4 regions of the Colwellia sp. Bg11-12 genome follow, and region 3 is predicted to be linked to each of the others. Evidence: predicted binding sites of a transcription regulator. Region 3 holds the regulator's gene; each other region holds the start of a gene.
The links. Region 3 encodes sigma-54, which starts transcription at its own class of promoters, with help from an activator protein. Its sites were predicted from a motif close to GTTGGCACGNNNNTNGNNT; they were not measured.

Region 1 (3,216 bases), 320 kb from region 3:
GTAAATACCACGGGTTTTAAAGAGTCACGTGCTGAATTTGTTGATGTGTATGCATCGTCTTTGCTTTCTTCGGGTAAAACTAAGGTTGGTGACGGTGTTTTGACGGCAGACGTTGCTCAGCAATTTTCCCAAGGAAGTATTCAATTTACTAACAACGCTTTAGATTTAGCGATTACTGGTAATGGCTTTTATGCGACAGTGCCTGAAATTGACAGTTTAGAAACTTCTTACACGCGTGCTGGACAATTTAAACTTAACGACAGTAATTTTGTTGTTAATTCTGGTGGTGGTTACTTATTGGGCTTTCCTGTTAATGCAGACGGGTCTTCTTCATCGGTGAGTTTAAGTACTGCCGAACCTATTTTAATTCCAACCTCTTCTGGTGCTCCAACACCGAGTAGCAAAGTAGATATTCGTATGAATCTACCTGCAGGCGACTCCTATATCACAGGGGCCCCTGGTAATTTTGATCCAGAAGATCCAGGGACCTTTAATCACTCTACTTCAGTGACTACATTTGATTCACTAGGTGATAGTCATATTATGACTTATTACTTTGTTAAAGATAATCCAGCAACTAATCCGAACGAGTGGATGATGTTTGCCGGTGTTGATGGCATCCCCGTTAACATTGTTGACCCTGCAGGTGGCACAACAAACCCGGTAGGTGGTCTTGTTTCTGGTGGGTTATTTCCCGGTGGTGTTACCGGTGCCCGTTTAGAGTTTTCTAGTTCAGGGGATTTTATTAATCAAATACCAACGCCAGCCGAAGGCGGCATTGTAACTGAACCTCTTGGTGGTACTATTTTATCAAATGGTGCAGAGGCTTCTCAAACAATTGAGGTTGATTTTAACCTAGATGTTTTAGGACCAAACCCAAATGAACCAACACAGTTTGCTTCAAACTTCGAAGTTACCGCACTAGAGCAAGATGGTTTAGCAGTAGGGCGATTAACGGGCATAGATATTGGCACTGATGGATTAATTCGAGCAACTTATAGTAATGGTACTTCTGAGCCATTATCACGTATTTCGTTAGTTAATTTTGCTAATGAACAGGGGCTAACACAAATTGGTAACTCTTCTTGGAAAGAGAGTATCAGTTCGGGTGAAGCTCTTGCAGGTGAAGCAGGTTCAGGTACTTTTGGTACGATTAATTCTTCGGCATTAGAGCAATCGAATGTTAATTTAACCACAGAACTAATTGACTTGATTTCAGCCCAGCGAAATTTCCAAGCGAACTCTCGTGCACTCGAAGTTGATAACCAACTGAATCAAACCATTTTACAAATACGATAAATAAATTGTTAACGTGATTTAATCTTCACATCAAAATAAAGAGATAAAACATAGCCAGTGTTTTATCTCTTTTTATGTTCAGGATGGTCTTTTTTAGATATCTTGTCTTCAATACATTAGTACATCCCTCTACGTTAAAGGCCTATGACAGCTTTTAGGTATCCATGCCTTTACTGCATTAGTGCTGCCGCATGTTGCTGGCAAAGAACGACGATAGCGCTTATCTTTTATTTCCTCCTTGTTATATTTCTTCTGGCACTGTTATTGCATTTCTAACGATAAGATACAATTTCAGAGAACTGTTATGGATAAAATGCTTTATATCGCGATGAGCGGTGCAAAACAAAATATGCAATCGCTTGCAATAAATGCTAACAACCTTGCCAATGCTAAGACTACAGGCTTTAAGGCTGATTTAGCACAAGCGCGTTCAATGCAAGCTTTTGGAGAAGGGTTACCTTCTCGCGTGTTTGCCATGACAGAAAAACCAAGCCAAAACTTTGACAGTGGCGCTTTAATGCAAACTTCTCGTGATTTAGATCTCGCTATTCAAGGACCCGGTTGGTTTGCGGTTCAAGCTGAAGATGGTAGCGAAGGTTATACGCGAAATGGCCAGTTTCGCCTTAACGAAGAGGGCGCTTTAGAAACCGCTGAAGGTGAACTAGTTATGGGGAATACCGGCCCCATATTTTTACCACTTCCTGTCAATAACATTAATATCAGCAAAGATGGCACTATTATGGTTCAGCCTGAAGGTGCGCCAAGTTCTGTACAAGAAGAAGTTGGTCGAATCAAAATGGTGAATCCGAGAGTACAAGAGTTAGCCAAAGGTAATGATGGTTTGTTTCGCCGCAAAGACGGGCAAGATGAAGAGGCAAACATCAATGTCCAAGTAGAAAGTGGCATGGTTGAATCAAGTAATGTAAACCCTATTGGGGAAATGACCGCGATGATTTCTTTGCAACGTCAGTTTGAAATGCAATTAAAGTTAATGAAAACGGCCGAAGAAATTGATGCCAGTTCTGCATCTTTATTACGCGCTTTTTAATTTAAATAAATAATTTTTTAGGTGATTTATGAACCCAGCATTATGGATAAGTAAAACAGGATTAGATGCGCAGACTAAAGATATTGCGGTAATTTCTAATAATTTAGCGAACGCCAGTACCATTGGCTTTAAAAAAAGTCGTGCGGTATTTGAAGATTTACTCTATCAAACGATTAATCAACCAGGTGGACGTTCAGCTCAAGATACCGAAATGCCATCAGGCTTGATGCTTGGTGCAGGTACAAAAGTGGTTGCTACACAAAAGATTCATACCCAAGGTGATATGCAAACCACAGATAACGCTTTAGATTTAATGATCCAAGGTGAAGGTTTTTTTGAAGTACAGCTACCCGATGGTACATCATCTTATTCACGAAATGGTCAGTTTACCATGGATGAAGAAGGCAATATGGTAACGCCAGGCGCTGGCTATTTAATTCAGCCGCAAATAACGATTCCGCCAGATGCTTTAAGCATTATTGTCTCGCAAGATGGTGAAGTTTCAGTAACCTTGCAAGGGCAGCCAGATCCTGCTGTCGTTGGCCAAATCAACACCGTTAATTTTGTGAATCCTACGGGCTTACAGCCGATAGGACAAAATTTATATATTCAAACTGCAGTCAGTGGTGCACCACAAGAAGGGGTACCTGGTTTAGAAGGTTTTGGCATGATAGTTCAAGGTGCACTTGAAACCTCGAACGTCAATACAACAGAAGAACTCGTTAATTTGATTGAAAGCCAGCGTGTATATGAAATGAACTCAAAAGTTATTTCAGCTGTAGATCAAATGCTTAGTTATATTAATCAGCAGTTATAGCGCTTAAGGAATTTCTTATGAAAACGCTCTTAGCATTACTTATTTTGTCTTT
Region 2 (3,216 bases), on a different contig from region 3:
AGAAGAAAAAGCGCTCATATTTAATGACAATATTATTCGGTTTGTTATTGGCGTGTCACCTTCTGTGCAGCAACGTCATTATTTAGTTGATAGCTCTTCTGTAAACTTCCTTAAAAAGAAAGTTCCGTCAACCTGTATGGGTATATCCTTAGCAGCAGGTACACTCTGTACTAATGTTTTAAAGATATTATTAAAACGTGGTGAAGTGATTCATGCTCCTCACGGTATGCACTTTGACGCTTATAGAAATAAGTTGATTAAAACTTGGCGACCTTGGGGCAATAAAAACCCTATTCAAAAATACATGTTTTGGCGAGTTAAGAAATTATTAGCCGAGAAAAAACAATAAAAGCCAGCAATGAATAAACCGCCAATTGGCGGTTTTTTATTAAGTTAAGCGCTCATGCTAATACTAGTGCTATAACCTTATTCAAAAATACATATATTGGTAAGTTAAGACGTTATGAACCGAGAAAAAACAATAAAAGCCAGACATAAAAAAACCGCCAATTGGCGGTTTTTTATTAAGCTAAGCGTTTAGGCTATAAGCTTTCGATTAAGAGTTGCGACGACGTGCGCCAGCAAAACCTAATAAACCTAAACCTAAAATTGCAAGAGTTGTAGGCTCTGGAACATCAATACTTAAACGTCCAGTGTGGTTTGCTGCAAGAACAGCTACACCATTTTCAAATACGATATCTAGCGGTGCAGAAGGGAATCCAGCAAAACCAGCAGAAACTGTTTGGTTTGTTGACCAGCGAATATTACCTAAAGCTGCCCACTCGTCCATAGTTTTGTCACGAAGTGAAAAATCTGAACCAGCATTGTTAGCAAAGTTATCTACTGTACCTGTAAATACTTGCTTAGCTTGACCAGCAACATTTTGAGGGCCGCCAGTACTAACGTTCAAGTCAAATAAGTTATGAAAACCGGCAGTTAAACCTGTATTAACAGCATTAAAAGACATAACACCAAACTGTAACGTACCTGCATTATATACGAAATCAGTACCGTTAAATGTACCCATTAAGTCATTGAAAAAGAAGGTAAACACGTAGTCACTTCCGTAAGCATCCATTGTCGGAAATGGGTTAGGTACGAAACTACCAATGTTATTGTTACCAATAGTACCCAAGCCTAGAGCTGATAAAGGAGTAGGAAGTAAATTAAAGCCATTAGCGCCAAAGCCACCGTATGACTGTATAGTATCGCCAATGCTTAATACACCATCACCGTTATCAGTAACTAAAGATTGTGAATTATAAGCGAATACCATTTCGTTTATAGCAGGAACTTGAACGCCACTTTGAGTGCTAGCACCAAAACCAGCATCCCATGAAATTTGGTCAGCAACTGCAGTACCTGACAAACTAGCTAATATAGCAACTGATGTTAAAAATTTTCTCATTGTATTCTCCATTTAAATTAGAAAGTGTTGTATTTCAGTTAACTCGTTTGCGGTAACTAAAAATCAATATTGTATAGACACAATGAGTAATGCAGACATCGTGCCACAATATTAAGCTGTTGATATACATACCTTTAAACAACAAGTGAAACTTCAAGCTTAAGCTAATGTAAAAAAACCTGACAACAGTATATTCACTCAATTTACTTTTTATAATAATACTTTTATTTAGCTCGAGCTTACTGTTGCTAATCTTGCCAACGAGTCACTACTGAGCATTTTTTTGTCAACTTTGAGAACTAATGAATCCACCAAGCTATATTGCTTATCAGCAAATAAGGCCTGAATATAATGAACCAGATAGTTCTGATTATTTATATCTGCTTTATAAGCTTTTGAAAGATATTCAACGGCTTCTGGCACATTACTTTTCGCCAACGCTATAAGTCCATAGGTATTAATAACCGCCGGAACATTCGGCGCTTTAGATAATGCCTTTTTTGCATAGTCGAATGCGCTAGGAAGATCGTTTTGTAACAGTAGTATATAAGCAATGTTATTCAACATTGCAAAATGATTGTTAGTTTTTTTGGCTATACGCTCATATATTGCCAACGCCTTTTCTGGCTCTTTTAAGGTGTAAAGTTCAGCTTTTTTAAGCATTAACTCAATAGTTAGTTCATGATTTTCTTCAAATGCAACAATTAACGCCAAAGCTTCTTTTTCTTGGTTTGATTTCTGCATCGCATCTACGAGATCAATTAAAATGGGTGCTGAAGGTACTCGCTCATATGCAGGTTTTAAATAGCGAATTGCTTGTGTAAAATTTGCTTCCATAAAAGCAAGCTTTCCCTTTACTACACTGTACTTAGGAGAAATATTCGACAAATCAGGTAGTGTAGAAAATAATTGGCTAGCTTTTTCTAAATTGTTATTTTGAATATATAAAAAGACTAAATTTAATCTTTCATTTTCCCCACCTAGCCCTTGCTTAACAATAATTTCCTGTTCTTTTACCGTATCAAAGCTTTGTTTTTTCCCATTAAATATGGCAACTTTAAGTTTTCTTGCTTCTAAGGCTTTAGGAAATGAAAGGAGGATTTGATCCAATTTTTCCAGTGCTAATTCCCCTTCCCCCTCAAACGCCAACATCTTTGCTTGTACAATACGTAAAGAAAAGTCATCAGGATTTTTTTCAAGAGATTTAGTTAAAACTGATTTAGCGGGTACGACTTTATTATCGCGCATATAAAAGCCAACAAGAATAAGCGTTTCACTAGCAGAGTACTCTTTTATTTCAACTAATTCAGTAAGTCGCTCATTAACCAGCGCATTGTACTTGTCATTTTTTCCGATACGATACATTGCATTTATTGCTGAAGTATTTTCATTATCGATCATGAGAACTTGTTGATATAACGTTACTGCGACGGTTATATTGTCGTTACTTTCCGCGATATTACCTAAATTAAACAGAGCAAGAATATTTTTTTGATCATGCTTCAATACTTCGTTAAATGCCTGCTCTGCAAGTATAAGGTCTCCTTTCATTTTATACGTTACACCCTCTAAAGTTTTAGACAATACAATATTATTGTCTACAGCAGAGCGGGCAACTTTTAGCGCATCATCAAAACGTTTTTGTTTTAAATGCTCCATAACAAGAAGAGAAATTGCTTGCTCAAACTCAGGGTTACTTTGTATAGCTTGTTCAAAAAAACCGATAGATTCAGGGTCGTTTACTGCCATTTTAAGCACCCCTTTTTGATAGGCTAACTGCCCACTAAAGGGTTCCATCTCTTGCGCTT
Region 3 (3,216 bases):
TACTTGTTTTGCGATTTGTTTGGTACTAAATACTTGTGCAATACTTTGTAGCGTTTCTAAATGTTGTTGGCAGTTCTCTTCGGGCACAAACAGCGCAATAATAATATCCACCCCGCGATTATCTATAGAGTCAAATGCCACCGCTTGTTCACTGGTCAGTAAAACGGCAATGACTTGTGAGGTATTTGACAAACGCCCATGCGGAATAGCTATACCATTACCTATGCCAGTAGAACCTACTTTTTCACGCGCCATTAAACTTTCAAATAGCTGATGCGTATCAAGGTTATCAATTTTTTTTGCCGCAGTGGCGCTAATTATTTCAAGGAGTTTTTTTTTGCTAGTGCCCTTAACGGCACAGAGTGTGCAGTCAAGGGTTAGGATATCTTGCAACTTCATTACACTACTTACATTTTTTGATTAGAGAAAAGGTGAAAAACAGCATTAATGCTGATTCGTTTTGCCTTTGTATTTTAATATTTGCCGATCAAGTTTAACAACAAGACTATCAATAGAGGCGTACATATCTTGGTTTTCAGCTTTGGCATGTAAATCAGTGCCACTAACATGAACCGTCGCTTCTGCAATTTGGTTTGATTTTTCAACGGTGAGAACAACATGAACATTATTGATATGGTCAAAATGTCGGGTCAACTTTGCCATTTTTACATTGACATTTTCTCGTAAAGCTTCGGTAATTTCAACATGGTGACCAGAAAGGTTAATTTGCATAAGCTTAATTCCTCATCTTTTCGTTAAAGTAAACTTTTTCGTTGGTTAGAAGGAGGAATAGAAAGTGACTCGCGATATTTTGCAATGGTACGCCGAGCAACATTTATTCCTTGAGTGGCTAATAAATCAGCCATTTTACTATCACTTAATGGTTTTGCGGGTATTTCAGCCGCGACAAATTTTTTGATTAATGCACGAATAGCGGTTGATGAACATTCGCCACCACTTTCTGTCCCTACATGACTTGAAAAGAAAAATTTCAGTTCAAAAATTCCCCGTGGCGTATGCATATACTTTTGTGTCGTTACCCGAGAAATGGTTGATTCATGCATATCGACAGCTTCGGCAATATCATTTAAAACCATAGGACGCATGGCTTCATTACCATGTTCGAAAAAACCAATTTGTCGTTGAACAATACAGTTCGATACTTTCAATAAGGTATCGTTACGACTTTCTAAACTTTTAATAAACCATTTAGCTTCTTGTAAATTTGAGCGAATAAACTGTGTGTCTGCCGTTGACTTCATCGAGCGAGACATCGAAGCATATTGCTGATTTACAGACAGCTTTGGTGCTGTATCAGGATTTAGTTCAACAACCCAACGACCATTTTTCTTTTCAACAGAAACATCAGGAATAACGTATTGATCATCACTTTTGATAACACTGTCGCCAGGTCTAGGATCAAGTGATTGAATAAGGCGGACGACTTCGCGAAGTTGTTCTTCTTTGAGTCGAGTTTTACGCATTAACGTACGATAGTCTCGGCTACCCAGCAGATTGATATGGTCACGTAAAACCAACTTACTTTCTTCTAACCACGGCGTAGCGGGGTCAAATTGGTTAAGTTGAATAATTAAACATTCTGAAATAGAACGTGCAGCAACGCCAACAGGGTCAAAGAGGTTAATACGTTTTAGTACCACCTCTATTTCATCAAGTTCAACACCTTCAATGGCAACACTTTCTAGAATATCTTCACTGGAAACGGTTAAGTAGCCAGCATCGTCAACGGCATCGATGATTGCGGTAGCTATAGCACGATCGGTTTCGGTGAAAGGGCTTAATTCCATTTGCCAGCGTAAGTGATCTTGAATGGAATCTTGAGTTTCGCCTTGGTAAGTATAATCTTCTGAAGCGGGTCCTGAACTAGAACTCGCCGCACCTGCGGTGTAGTTGTCATCCCAGGTAGTATCCATGTTTAATTCTTCAGGGATATCATTTTTATCCATTGCTTCAGTGGTGGTGATTTCATCGATGGTGGGTGTGGAGTCTTCGCTGCCATCAGAAACGGCTTTCTCTTTAACATCACCTGTACCAGCTGTGTGAGCTTCTTCAAGGTTGTCAGTACTTTTATCTTCAGCATTGTTTGATGATTCATCCATTTCTAATAATGGATTATTTTCTAAGGCCTCTTGAATTTCTTGCTGAAGCTCTAACGTTGACAGTTGCAGCAATTTGATTGCTTGCTGCAATTGAGGCGTCATGGTTAATTGTTGTCCTATGCGGAGTTGTAGAGTAGGGCGCATTTAGGTCATTAACTTCCTATTATTTTTAATTGAATATTTTCGACATACGAAGATATTATTAACTTATTAGCTACTATAGCGTGAATTGTTCACCAAGGTATACATCTCTTACATGTTGATTTGCAAGAATTTGATCTGCATTACCTTCTGCAATAAGTTCACCATGGCTAACGATATAAGCATGTTCACATACATCGAGGGTTTCTCTTACATTATGGTCGGTGATCAAGACACCAATACCACGTTCTTTTAAGTGTAGAATAATTTTTTTGATATCACCTACTGAAATTGGGTCAACACCCGCAAAAGGCTCATCTAATAAAATAAACTTAGGCTCTGCCGCTAAAGCTCGAGCAATTTCCACTCGGCGACGTTCACCACCTGATAAGCTCATACCTAAATTATCTTTAATATGACCTATGTTAAATTCTTCAACTAAATGTTCTAGCTTTTCTTCACGTTCTGCATCAGATAATTCTTTTCGTGTTTGCAAAATGGCCATAATATTATCGTAAACACTGAGTTTTCGAAAGATAGAGGCTTCTTGTGGCAAGTACCCGATCCCTTTTCTCGCGCGTTCATGCATAGGCGCTAACGTAAGGTTTTCATCATTAAGAATAATATCGCCACTATCGCTTTCAACCAAACCAACAATCATATAAAAAGAGGTGGTTTTTCCTGCACCATTAGGGCCGAGTAAACCCACTATTTGTCCTGCCGAGACTTGCATACTGACATTCTTAACAACTTTTCTGCCTTTATAAGCCTTGGCAAGCCCTTTCGCCATTAGCGTGCTCGTACTCATAAGTTACCTTTTTCCAGAGTCTTTGTGTCAGTTTTTTTCGCTTGTACTTTTTCTTTAGGCTGAAAAATTGTTTTTGTACGCTCGTTCGTTTTACTTTCAGCATTAACATATTGAGTATCAATATTGTAAGTAATTCTATTACCACTG
Region 4 (3,216 bases), on a different contig from region 3:
TTAGGCATTAACGCTTTAATTTGCGACCCTATACTTGAAGCTCAACAGAAAAAAAACAGTAAAGACAAACGTCATTATTCATCACTCGAAGATGTACTTTCTTGTGATGTAGTTTCATTGCATGTGCCTATTGTTGAGCGTGGTGACCATCCAACGTTTCACCTACTCAATGAAAATCGATTAAAGCAACTCAATGATCACCAAATTCTAATTAACGCTTGTCGTGGTGAAGTTGTCGATAATAAAGCGTTATTGGCGCTTAAAAAGCAAGGACATGGCGTAAAGCTTGTTTTAGATGTATGGGAAAATGAACCCAATATATTACACGAGCTTATTGCCCATACTGAAATATCGTCTGCGCACATTGCTGGTTATAGCTTAGAAGGAAAAGCACGTGGTACAGAAATACTCTATCAGGCATTATGTAAGCAGCTTGAAATACCGGTAGATAAGCAGTTAAGTGATTTTTTACCACGAGCGTCAATAACCGAAGTTGAAATTAATCAACCGTTCGAGCAAATACTACTAAACCAGCTAGTAAAAATGGTTTACGATGTACGCCGTGATGATGGAATTTTCAGACAAACAGTTTTAAGTCATGGCTTTGACCATATCAGAAAAACTTATCCGGCTCGTAGGGAGTTTTCTTCGGTTAAAGTAACCATGTCGAATCAAGCCAAGAGTGATGTGCCACATCATCTTGGTTTTCTTAAGCAGTAACGCATTAGTGCACTGTTTTTCAAAGTAAAGAGAGAGTGATATGGCACAAAAATTTGATGTCTGCGTTTTAGGCGCAACAGGCTTGGTGGGTAAAACCATCATAGAGTTATTAGAAGAACGTGATTTTCCAATTAATAAATTATATCCACTGGCTAGCGCTCGTTCTGCCGGTGAATTTATTGATTTTAATGGTGAGAGTATTGAAGTACTCGACGCTGACCATTTTGATTTTAGCCAAGCACAAATTGGTTTCTTCTCAGCAGGTGGTTCAGTATCCGCTAAATTTGCGCCTATTGCTGGTGAAGCAGGTTGTATTGTTATTGATAATACCTCAGAGTTTAGATACGACGCAGATATTCCTCTGATCGTTCCTGAAGTTAACCCAGGTGCATTAGCTGATTACCGCAACCGTAATATCATCGCTAACCCTAATTGTTCAACGATTCAAATGATGGTGGCGTTAAAGCCTATCTATGATGCTGTGGGTATTAATCGTATTAACGTCTCCACTTACCAATCAGTTTCTGGTGGCGGTAAAGCAGCAATAGACGAACTAGCAAAACAAACTGCAGATTTATTAAGCGGAAAGCCTGTTGAAACGAAACATTTTCCTCGTCAAATCGCTTTTAATGTTATCCCTCAAATTGATGTTTTCATGGAGAATGGCTACACCAAAGAAGAAATGAAGATGGTGTGGGAAACTAAAAAAATTCTTGGCGATGAAAATGTACTTGTTAACCCAACGGCAGTTCGTGTACCGGTATTCTTTGGTCATGGTGAATCATTACATATTGAAACAGGAACACCTATTTCAGCGGAAGAAGTTAAAGATTTATTAGAGCAAGCTCAAGGACTTGTTGTTTGTCGTAATGACGAAGACTTTCCAACCCAGATAGGCGATGCAAGCGGAAAAGATGCAACCTATGTTGGTCGTATTCGTGAAGATATTAGTCACAGTAGCGGTATAAATATGTGGGTTGTTGCTGACAATGTACGTAAAGGTGCGGCAACTAACAGTGTACAAATTGCAGAGTTATTGGTTAAAGATTACCTTTCATAAACCACCTCTGGTGAGTTAGTTCAGGTTAAATGCTCGTTAACCTTAAGATTTATTAAAGAAAAATCAAAACTCGTCGTTATAGTTAACGACGAGTTTTTTTGTTTGATTATGACTAAAATTCTTGCTATTTACTTGCTATCATATAGGTAGTAAGAGTAAGGTTGGAATAGAATTTGCTTTACTTTCTCTAGGCTTAAAGTGCCAAACTATTGGCAATAAATAAAAATAATTAGGAAAACTTGATGCATCGATTATTACGCCTGTGCCTGTGGCAGGTAATATTTATAAGCATGACTACATTTAGTGTTTCTCTATTCGCCTTTGAAGAAGGCGGTATTCGTATTAGGGGACCTAAAGCTACGGATATATTTCCGTATGATCAATATGGACCTATTACGTCAAAAGATACCCTGTGGAATATTGCTTTAACAGTTCGTCCAGAACCAACGTTATCTGTTTATCAAGTGATGCAGGCTCTCTATCAAAAAAATCCTCAAGCATTTAAAGAAAATAATTTAAATCATCTTAATAACGGACAATATTTAAAATTACCGTCTATTGATGAAATGCGTGCGATAAATCCCGTGCAGGCAAAAAGTAAATCAACGACTGATGATAAAACATGGCAAAAGAAAGTCGCTAAAACAGTGAAGAAAAAAGTTGTTCCTCCCGCTGAACTCGCTATTAAAAAGAAAGATTTAGACGCAACAAAAAAAGAAATTAATGCACAACTTGAAGAAATAGACACGAAGCAAACGGTTCGCTTAGAAACTATTCAAAATGATGTTTTAGATTCAATTGATGGCTTGCAAGCAATACTCAAAGAAAATGAAAATCTTAATTCTCGTTTAAGTAATTTTAATGAACAGCTCGATGTCATGCAAAATGAAGTCGCAAAAGGCAAAGAAATAAAGCTTCAGCTTAATGATGTTATAGCGCTTCAACAAGAATTACTAAAAAAGGCAGAAGCGAGAGAGCAAGAACTATTATTAGAAAAACAAAAAATTGAACTTGAAAATGAAGGGATAACGTCACAACTTTGGTTCAAGATACTTATGTCAACCTTGCCAGCATTGAGTGCCATAATGTTTGGTGCTTGGTTAATGCGTCGTAAGAAAAGCGGTGAAGTAGAAAAAGTCGCTAAGCCTAAAAAGTCAAAAGCGGTTGAACAAGAAAAGCCTGAACCTAAAGAAGAAACACTTGGAAGTTTAGACAGTGAACTCTCCCTTGATGATGAATTATCGCTCGATGATGAGTTATCGTTAGACGATGAACTGTCAATGGACCTCGATGAAGACGATCTTAATTTGGATGACTCATTATTTTCTGACGACGACGATGGCTTAGGATCGTTAGATGATGAGTTACTTGATGATGATGTTATTCATTTAGATGATGATCTCGATGATTTAGATGACTTAGATGGTCTTGACGAT

Region 1: a site for sigma-54 is predicted at 1,551-1,569, ahead of flgF (flagellar basal-body rod protein FlgF). Genes of this name have one in related genera too.
Region 2: a site for sigma-54 is predicted at 1,498-1,516, ahead of H4J39_RS15485 (PEP-CTERM sorting domain-containing protein). Genes of this name have one in related genera too.
Region 4: a site for sigma-54 is predicted at 1,941-1,959, ahead of H4J39_RS12440 (FimV/HubP family polar landmark protein). Genes of this name have one in related genera too.

Annotation. Positions count from the first base shown of each region.
Region 1 covers NZ_JACGUZ010000071.1:505,359-508,574, forward strand. The annotation lists gene flgE (flagellar hook protein FlgE) at 1-1,299, shown strand, start outside; gene flgF (flagellar basal-body rod protein FlgF) at 1,604-2,347, shown strand; gene flgG (flagellar basal-body rod protein FlgG) at 2,376-3,164, shown strand; gene flgH (flagellar basal body L-ring protein FlgH) at 3,182-3,216, shown strand, end outside.
Region 2 covers NZ_JACGUZ010000078.1:150,157-153,372, reverse strand. The annotation lists gene H4J39_RS15490 (ThiF family adenylyltransferase) at 1-349, shown strand, start outside; gene H4J39_RS15485 (PEP-CTERM sorting domain-containing protein) at 557-1,408, opposite strand; gene prsT (XrtA/PEP-CTERM system TPR-repeat protein PrsT) at 1,637-3,216, opposite strand, start outside.
Region 3 covers NZ_JACGUZ010000071.1:181,862-185,077, forward strand. The annotation lists gene ptsN (PTS IIA-like nitrogen regulatory protein PtsN) at 1-399, opposite strand, end outside; gene hpf (ribosome hibernation-promoting factor, HPF/YfiA family) at 445-732, opposite strand; gene H4J39_RS09730 (RNA polymerase factor sigma-54) at 756-2,264, opposite strand; gene lptB (LPS export ABC transporter ATP-binding protein) at 2,338-3,069, opposite strand; gene lptA (lipopolysaccharide transport periplasmic protein LptA) at 3,066-3,216, opposite strand, start outside.
Region 4 covers NZ_JACGUZ010000072.1:212,262-215,477, reverse strand. The annotation lists gene H4J39_RS12450 (4-phosphoerythronate dehydrogenase) at 1-720, shown strand, start outside; gene H4J39_RS12445 (aspartate-semialdehyde dehydrogenase) at 761-1,780, shown strand; gene H4J39_RS12440 (FimV/HubP family polar landmark protein) at 2,071-3,216, shown strand, end outside.